Regions from separate parts of the Streptomyces sp. TE5632 genome, predicted to be linked through region 2. Evidence: riboswitches for the same ligand, from Rfam matches in the RefSeq annotation. Region 2 holds a riboswitch; each other region holds the start of a gene.
What was found. A riboswitch is a leader RNA that binds a small molecule or an ion and turns the genes downstream of it on or off. The one in region 2 is predicted to bind cyclic di-AMP.
Positions count from the first base shown of each region.

Region 1 (2,189 bases), 1.3 Mb from region 2:
TGTCGTCGCTGCCGGAGTGACCGGCTCAGCCATCGCGATTCCGCTTCTCGGGGCCAGCGGCGCCAGCGCGGCCGAGGGCGCGACCTGGGACCGGGTCGCGGAGTGCGAGTCCGGTGGCTCATGGAGCCAGAACTCCGGCAACGGCTACTACGGCGGCCTGCAGTTGACCCAGACGGACTGGGAGAAGTACGGCGGCCTCGACTACGCGTCCAGCGCCGACCAGGCCAGCCGCGGCCAGCAGATAGCCGTGGCCGAGAAGGTCCTCGCCGACCAGGGGGTCGGCGCGTGGCGGGCCTGCGGCCTGCTGGCGGGCCTGAACACCGACTCGGGCAAGGCCGGTGTGGACACCGGTGCGGACGGCGGCTCGTCGTACGACTCCTCCGGTACCGGAAGCTCCGCCACTCCGTCGCCCTCGCAGTCCTCCGAAGCCTCGTCGGACAACAAGGGCAACAAGGGCAATAAGGGCGCCGATAGCGGTAAGGGGAAGAAGACGGACGAAGCCTCCAAGTCCGGCGGTTCGGACGCCGAGCCCGGCGCCTCTCCCTCCGCTTCCGCTTCCCCCTCCGCCTCGGCCTCCGCCAAGGGTGGGGACTCGGGCAAGTCGGGGCAGGAGGCGGGTTCTTCGGACGCGTCCGCGAGCGAGGCCCCCACCGGCCGCCACCGCGGCGCCAGCGCCGAGGAGGAGGTGCGCGAGGACCGCGAGTCCGGAGCTTCCGGCCGGCACGCCTCACGCGGCGGTCTCGGTTTCTCGCGAGGCCTCGACGTCTCGTCCCCGGCCGACAGGGCCCCCGCGGGCACCGGAATCGACTCCTCGGCTGCCGCCGACTCCCTCGCGCTCGGCGGCGGATGGCTCGCCCAGTACGGCGGGGGCGGCGAGGGTGCGGGTGCGGCGGCTTCCCATCTCATCCTTTTCGGATCGAGTGAAGGCTGACCTTCGAAAAGGTGCGTCGATGGCGGCAGTTGAGGTCACGGTTCGCGCTGAATGTCCGTTATAAAGACGATGAGAGATAGGTCTCAGAAGCCCTGATCGTCTTTGATTATCCGCCGGGCGCGTGTCTACCGTCAGGACCGCTCGCCACCGCGGGCCCCGGCTGCCGCCACGCCGAATCCTGCCAGTGGCAGCACGGGAACAGCCGTCGCGTCATGCGCCGTAGGCAGGAGCGGGGGAACCAAGGTAGGCGCCGGAGCCGGTGATTGACGCCGGATTCGGCTAGGGGTGGAGCCGCGTCCCGTGAGGGACGCGGCCGGGCAACTCAACCGGCCCGAACCCGACAGCTCACCTCGTAGGCGTCGGTGAGGGGATCCTTCCATGCTGTTTTCCGGCAAGGGCAAGCACCGTCGTCCGTCCAAGGCCACCCGGGTCATCGCCGTAGCCGGCGTCACCGGTGCCGCCGTCGCCGCCCCGCTGCTGGCGGTCGGCAACGCTTCCGCCGCCACCGCCTCCGAGTGGGACACCGTCGCCCAGTGCGAGTCCGGCGGCAACTGGTCCATCAACACCGGCAACGGCTACTACGGCGGTCTGCAGTTCTCCGCCTCCACCTGGGCCGGCTACGGCGGCACGCAGTACGCCGCCACCGCCGACCAGGCCAGCAAGGCCCAGCAGATCGAGATAGCCGAGAAGGTCCTCGCGGGTCAGGGCAAGGGTGCCTGGCCCGTCTGCGGCAAGGGCCTGTCCAACGCCGCCCACACCGGGGGCGGCTCGACCGAGGGCACCGGCAACCAGAGCGCCGGGAACCAGAACAGCGGTTCCTCGCAGGGCACCCAGAAGCAGAACGCCCAGAAGCAGAACACCCAGGAGCAGAACACCGGCTCCGCCCCCGAGCGCTCCACCGAGCAGAAGGCCTCCCGCTCCGACGAGCGTCCGGCCGCCGAGAAGAAGACCGTCACCACCCCGACCGGCGAGAAGGTCGAGAAGGGCGACGGCGAGTACAAGGTCGTCAAGGGCGACACCCTCAGCTCGATCGCCGAGGAGCACGACGTCAAGGGCGGCTGGAACAAGCTGTTCGAGCTGAACGACGACATCGTCGAGGACGCCGACCTCATCTACCCGGGCCAGCAGCTGCACCTGAAGTAAGGCGGCGGCCGCAGGCTCAGGGCTCCGTCCCCGCGGAGCCCCCGCCCCGTCCCCACGGGGCCTCCCCCGTCCCCACGGGGGCTCCCCGCCCCGGTGCGTGTTCCCCGTACGCACC
Region 1 is NZ_JBSSEA010000003.1:1,854,361-1,856,549, reverse strand. Features, by position in the region: gene ACVW19_RS13470 (transglycosylase family protein) at 1-931, shown strand, start outside; cyclic di-AMP (ydaO/yuaA leader) riboswitch at 1,137-1,305, shown strand; gene ACVW19_RS13465 (transglycosylase family protein) at 1,310-2,074, shown strand.
Region 1: linked by a shared signal. The riboswitch ahead of ACVW19_RS13465 (transglycosylase family protein) and the one ahead of ACVW19_RS19785 (transglycosylase SLT domain-containing protein) in region 2 are both predicted to bind cyclic di-AMP.

Region 2 (2,189 bases):
TTGCCACCGAGGACGTCCAGGTAGTGGTCGACCGGATCGCGGCCGTCCTGCGGCCCCGCGGTCTCCATGATCTGACCGGAGACCAGCCGCTCGAACGCCTCCGCCTGCACCCGTACGGCCTCCGGCCCGAGGTCGGCCAGGATGTGCGAGGCGCGCGCGAAGAGGAAATCGCCGGTGAGGACCGCGACGGAGTTGCCCCAGCGGGTGTTCGCGCTGGGCACCCCGCGCCGCACACCCGCGTCGTCCATCACGTCGTCGTGGTACAGCGTGGCCAGGTGGGTCAGCTCCACGACCACGGCGGACGGTACGACGCCGGGCGCGTGGGGGTCGCCGAACTGGGCGGCGAGCATCACGAGCAGCGGCCGGAACCGCTTGCCGCCGGCCCGCACCAGGTGCTGAGCGGCACCCGTGATGAAGGGGACCTCACTCTTGGTGGCCTCGAGCAGCCCTTCCTCGACAGCCGTCATCCCGGCCCGGACATCGGCTTCCAGAGCCTGGTCCCGCACGCTCAGCCCGAATGGCCCGACGACGGTCACGAGGGGTCTCCTGTCTGCTGGTGTCCACTGGCGCTCAGACGTCCTGCACCGTTCACCGAGAGGTCGCTGGTTGTCGACAGGTCGCTGACATCACTCGAGTCAGCGTATCCGGTCATGTTTCGATCACCGCCAGCACCCACATTCCCCAAACTCACCCGAGCACGCGCGGACGGCACGCCATGGCGCCCTCCGATATCGGATCACCATCAGATCGTTTCCGACCAGTCGACAGTAAGGGACATTCATCAACTTTTCGGATGAAGCTCGCCCGCGCACCGGCACACCCCGAACCGCATCCCGACACACGGTCCACCCCGCCTGCCCCGATGCCCGATTTGCCGCAATTACCAATTGATTTCCCGTTGGCGAAAAATGCGCCCGAGCGGTGCGGCCAGTGAGGTCGGTCACGCGCACCCCGACACGCCCGCGACTCCCCCGCACAGGCGCTTCCCCTTCCACCGAACGCGAGTTGGCCGCCGGCACCCGAAAAGGATCAAGTCCCCCAAATAGCCCAAGGCAAGATCAAACGGCGTCATACGTGACGTTCGCACTTGTTCCCGACATGCGCTCTCGCATACGTTCCCGGCCTGTCGGGCGGACGCCGAATCCTGCCGCCGCCCGCACCACCCGTCGATCAACTCACTCACGCACGGCAGGAGCGGGGGACCCAGGTAGGTCGCCGGACCGGTTCGCACCGGGACGGCTCGGGGTGAAGCCATGCCCGCAGGGGCGCGGCCGGGCACTCTCCCGCCCGAACCCGACAGCTCACCTCGCAGGCGTAGGAGAGGAACGCACCCATGCCCGCCATGCCCGCATCCGGTCAGCGCCGCTTCGGCCGCACCCGCCTCGTCCGCTCCCTCGCCGTCGCCGGCGTCGCAGCGATCGCCCTTCCGGTGTTCGGCGCCACCAGCGCCTCCGCCGCTCCCGCCGCCCCCGTGTCGGCCGCCCCGGCCGCCGCCGGCACCGAGACGGCGTACCCGGACAACCTCGACGGCTGGATCCGCGAGTCGCTGTCGATCATGGCGCAGCACGGCATCCCCGGCAGCTACGACTCCATCCACCGCAACATCATGCGCGAGTCCTCCGGCAACCCGCAGGCCATCAACCTGTGGGACTCCAACGCCGTCGCCGGCACCCCGTCGAAGGGCCTGCTGCAGGTCATCGACCCGACCTTCCGGGCGTACCACGTGCCCGGCACGGCCTTCGACCCGTTCGACCCGGTCGCGAACATCACGGCTGCCTGCAACTACGCGGCGGACCGCTACGGCTCGATCGACAACGTCTTCGGCGCCTACTGAGACGTCCGGGCGCACCGGGGCACACCCGGCCCACGGGGTCACCCGTCGGGGCGGAGGCCGGGACGGCACGTGTCGGGGCGCGTGCCACCTCGCCCCGCCCCGCCCGTTCCGCCGAACAACCGCTCGAGGACGACGGCCACGCCGTCGTCCTCGTTCGTCGTGGTGACCTCGTCGGCCACCGCCTTCAGCTCGGGGTGCGCGTTGGCCATGGCGACCCCGTGGGCCGCCCAGTGGAACATCGGGATGTCGTTGGGCATGTCGCCGAAGGCGACGGTCCGTTCCCGGCTCAGCCCCAGGTGCTCGGCGGCCAGCGCCAGCCCCGTCGCCTTGGTGACACCGCACGGCTGGAGCTCCA
Region 2 is NZ_JBSSEA010000003.1:3,188,688-3,190,876, reverse strand. Features, by position in the region: gene ACVW19_RS19790 (polyprenyl synthetase family protein) at 1-536, opposite strand, end outside; cyclic di-AMP (ydaO/yuaA leader) riboswitch at 1,167-1,330, shown strand; gene ACVW19_RS19785 (transglycosylase SLT domain-containing protein) at 1,343-1,834, shown strand; gene ACVW19_RS19780 (HAD family hydrolase) at 1,873-2,189, opposite strand, start outside.

Region 3 (2,189 bases), on a different contig from region 2:
TCGAGCGGAACACGGTCCTCGACGCCCGGGCGGCGGTGGACTACGGCCTCGCGGACCGGATCGTGACCGTCCGCGAGGGCCGGCGGCCCACTTCCGGCACGGGGTGAGCCGCCGATGCTGCCACCCGAGCTGCCGCCGCTGCCCGCGCTGACCCGCGCCGAGGCCGAGCTGATCGACCGTTACCTCGAGGCCGTCGACCTGCTCGGCCGGATCAACCCGGCCCGCGACGGCGACACCTACCGGGGACTGCGTGCCGCGCAGGCACTGGTCGGCAAGGCCGTCGCCCTGCGCGACGCGCTGGCCCTGATGCACAGACGCGGCGAGACCGAACTGCACACCGCCACCCTGGCCCGTGCGTTGCGGGTGCTGGACGGCGAGCGGCGCACGGCCCGCGTCATCCTGCCGCCGGGCTGCGGCAGTTGACACCCCTACCGGCCCGGGCGGGGCGTGCGCCGGTGACACGTCCGCACCGGAGTTGAAACGGACCAAATGGCTTACCCCCAAGCGGCGTAGACGCACGACTTCTTTTCGGGCCGCCAAGGTTGCGCACCGCGCGCGCCCCCTTTCGGAATCAAGTATTCCGATGCTGGTCCGGGGCTCCTCGGCGCTCTGGACGGCAGCCCGAACACAGCGCTGTCCACCCGAACGGATGAGTGGTGAGTAACAACACAAACCCCCGGCTCCGGTGGGATTTCGGGCCAACCATTGCCAAGATCGCTCACTGACGACAAGCCCCCGCCACCGCGGCGGGGCGATCCGGGCGGACGCCGAGTCCTGCCGCCGCCCGGATGACCGGTCGACAGGAGTGGATCGGCAGGAGTGGAGGACCCGAGCACGACGGGTCGCCGGAGCGGGGATTCCCGTTCCGAGCATCCCTTGGGGTGAAGCCGCACGTGTGCGGCCGGGCAACTTCGCCAGCCCGAATCCGACAGGTCATCCTTCACAGGCGGCTGACGAAGGGTTGCGCATGTCCGCGCTCAATCGTGTCCCGTCTCTCATGGCCCGGGCCGGCACGGCCTCGGCCCTCACTCTCGCCGCCGTGGGCGGCTCACTCGTGGTTCCCGGTGCCGCCCCGGAGGCGGCGGCCGCGAGCACGGCCGCCAAGGCTCTCCAGGTCGCGGAATCCAAGAAGGGTTCGCCCTACCGGTGGGGCGCCACCGGACCGTCCCGCTTCGACTGCTCCGGCCTGACCCTCTACTCGTTCAAGAAAGCGGGCAAGCAGCTGCCGCGCACCGCCGCCCAGCAGTACAACAAGACAAACAAGGTCGCGGCCTCCAACCGCAAGGCGGGCGACCTGGTGTTCTTCCACTCGGGCCAAAACATCTACCACGTCGGCATCTACGCGGGTCAGAACAAGATCTGGCACGCCCCGAAGACCGGGGACGTGGTGCGCCTGCAGAAGATCTGGACCCGCAGCGTCTGGTACGGCCGGGTCGGCTGATCCGCGGGGGCGGCGGCATTCCCCCCCTGTCGCCGCCCCCGCCACTCCGTCGGACAGTCACCGACGCGGCTGGGGCTGCGCTGTTCCGTCGTGGCCCCTACGGCTCCTGCTGTCCCACCGCCGTGACCGGCTCGGCCGGGACGGCCCACGGGAGCACGACGAAGACGGTCTTGCCGCCCTCCCTGGTGGGGCGGATCCTCATCCTGCCGCCGCGTTCCGCGGTCAGCCAGCGGATGATGACCAACCCCCGGCCGTTGTCCTGCTGGACCGCGGCGGGGAGCCGCTTGGGGAACCTCGGATGACTGTCGGTGACTCCGATGCGCAACCGCTCGTCGTGGTCGAGGGCGATGTACACCGTGAACGTGGGTGACTGCCCGAGGGTGTGCTGCACGGCGTTGGTGGCCAGTTCGGACACGATCAGCCGCACGGTGTCGGACACTTCCGTGTCCGCCGGCATGCCCCACTCCGCCAGCGTGTCCACCACATGGGTGCGCGCGGCGGGAACCGAGGCTGGATCGCTCGGCAGAGTGATGGATGCTTCCAGATGGTCTGCCATGGCGACGTCCTCCCTTTCCCACGGGTCCACGGTCCGGCACGGAGCGGCTGATTCGAGTACGGTCCCGCACTGGTGCTTCGTCGCCAGACTGCCATCACCGCAGAATGCGGGCGACGATACGGCCAGGATATGCATATATCTGTCGCTCAAATCGGTGAACTCTGCGACGAGAGACCGCATGTGGGTGGCTCA
Region 3 is NZ_JBSSEA010000001.1:59,770-61,958, forward strand. Features, by position in the region: gene ACVW19_RS00285 (ATP-dependent Clp protease proteolytic subunit) at 1-107, shown strand, start outside; gene ACVW19_RS00290 (hypothetical protein) at 115-423, shown strand; cyclic di-AMP (ydaO/yuaA leader) riboswitch at 834-964, shown strand; gene ACVW19_RS00295 (C40 family peptidase) at 968-1,441, shown strand; gene ACVW19_RS00300 (ATP-binding protein) at 1,539-1,997, opposite strand.
Region 3: linked by a shared signal. The riboswitch ahead of ACVW19_RS00295 (C40 family peptidase) and the one ahead of ACVW19_RS19785 (transglycosylase SLT domain-containing protein) in region 2 are both predicted to bind cyclic di-AMP.

Region 4 (2,189 bases), 810 kb from region 2:
CTCACGACCGCCACCGTGTACTCCAGCCTGGAACCCTGCGCGCGCCGCGCCTCGCGTCCGGCGCCCTGTGCGCGGCTGATCCTGGACGCGGGGGTACGGCGGGTGGTCACCGCCTGGCGGGAGCCGGACACCTTCGTGGCGGACGCCGACGGCAGCGGAGTGCTGGCCGCCGGGGGCACCCAGGTCGTCGTACTGCCCGAGCACGAGGAGGCCGCCACGGCGCCGAACGGCCATCTGATCGGCCGGTGACGCGACGGCGGCGACAGCGGCGACAGCAGCGACGGCGACGGCGACGACGGCGACGACAAGGAGTGTGCGGAGTGTCCCCCGCATGCCGTATGCTGGTGACACAACGACGCGGGGTGGAGCAGCTCGGTAGCTCGCTGGGCTCATAACCCAGAGGTCGCAGGTTCAAATCCTGTCCCCGCTACTGAAGGCCGAGGGCCGGAATCCGAAAGGGTTCCGGCCCTCGGTCGTTCTCGGCTTTAGCCCCGCCGCCCCGGCTCGTCGTCCCGACTTCCGCACCGTTGTCACGCCAGGTGATCGGGTCACCGCGCTGCGCATAACAACTGATAAACCGTCAGTTTCGATGTGACGCGTGAGGCACGGTCAACTCGCCCGTTTTTGCCCGGCCATGGCGCTTAAGTCCGCGTGGAAATCGTTAACGATCAAGAGGAACGGCTTGGAATCCGACCCCTACCTCTATTAACGTTCGATAACGCAGCGCGGTCGTCCCAGCCGTCACACGAGTCGGCTCCGTGCGCATGCGCCGAATCCCGCAAGGGAACCGGGGAACCAACATCTTGGGGTGAATCGCGTGGATGCCCCGTGGAGACACGGAGGGTATACGCGTGTAGGAGACCTTCCTGCTCCGAACCCGTCAGCTAACCCGGTAGGCGAGAAGGAAGGAAAGGAGTACGCCCACGTGGCGTCGAACCGGCCTGCTCCCGAGGCCCCCTTCATGCCGAGCCAGTACGACGGCGACACCTTCGTCTACGGCGGCGTCCGCCCCGACGAGGGCCCCTTCGAGGAGTGGAACCCCACCGAGGAGTCCGTCCGCCCCGTGCGCGGCCGGCACCGCGTCGGCAAGCAGCGCGGCGGAGGCCTCGCCCGCAGCTCCACGGTCCTGGGCGTCGGTGTCATAGCCGCCGTCGCCGGTGGCGGTATGGCCAGCGCCCAGACCGGCAAGCCGCCGGTCTCGATCTCGATGCCGGACCTTCCCTCTGTCGGTTCCCTCATCTCCGACGAGGAAACCCCCGAGGGTTCCGCCACCGCGCTCAGCGACATCGGTGTGGTCGCCGACGAGGTCACCGAGCAGGGTGCCTCCGACGCCGGCGAGGCGCTGCACGCCCGGATCATGGCCCAGGTCGAGCAGCAGCAGAGCCAGGCCGAGGACAAGGCCGCCGCCGAGGCCGCCGCCGCCGCGGAGAAGGAGGCCAAGGAGAAGGCCGCCGCCGCGAAGAAGGAGGCGGAGGAGAAGGCCGCCGAGGCGAAGCGCAAGGCGGAGGAGGAGGCCAAGAAGAAGGCCGAGGCCGAGCGCCTCGCCGAGCTGGCCCGGCAGTACGCGCTGCCCACCTCCTCGTACACGGTCTCCTCGACCTTCGGTCAGGCCGGCGCCTACTGGTCCTCCGGCCAGCACACCGGTCTGGACTTCGCCGCCCCCACGGGCACGCTGATCAAGGCGGTCCACACCGGCACGATCACCTCCGCCGGCTGGGACGGCTCCTACGGCTACAAGACCGTGCTGACGCTCGACGACGGCACCGAGATCTGGTACGCCCACCAGTCCTCCATCAGCGTCAGCGTCGGCCAGCAGGTCAACACCGGCGACGTGATCGGCCGCGTCGGCTCCACCGGCAACTCCACCGGCGCTCACCTCCACCTGGAGGTCCACCCCGCCGGCTCCGCCTCGGGCATCGACCCGATGGCCTGGCTTCAGTCGAAGGGCCTCACCGTCTGAGACGACCACAGCCCCGGCAGTCCTGACGACGACCCCCCGACGTCAGGGCTGCCGGTCAGGCGTTTCAGGGGCGGTACGGGGACGCGTACGGGTTCGGCCGGTACGCGGAATACCCGAGGTACGCGGGGTGCGCGGGGTACGGGGCATACGCGAGGCTCGTCGCGCCGTGCATGCCGTACACGCCGTACGCGCCGTACACCGGCCAGGGCGGCACAGGCGGCGCGGTGGC
Region 4 is NZ_JBSSEA010000003.1:2,376,116-2,378,304, reverse strand. Features, by position in the region: gene ACVW19_RS15950 (dihydrofolate reductase family protein) at 1-249, shown strand, start outside; tRNA gene ACVW19_RS15945 (tRNA-Met) at 357-430, shown strand; cyclic di-AMP (ydaO/yuaA leader) riboswitch at 758-914, shown strand; gene ACVW19_RS15940 (M23 family metallopeptidase) at 926-1,960, shown strand; gene ACVW19_RS15935 (PrsW family intramembrane metalloprotease) at 2,025-2,189, opposite strand, start outside.
Region 4: linked by a shared signal. The riboswitch ahead of ACVW19_RS15940 (M23 family metallopeptidase) and the one ahead of ACVW19_RS19785 (transglycosylase SLT domain-containing protein) in region 2 are both predicted to bind cyclic di-AMP.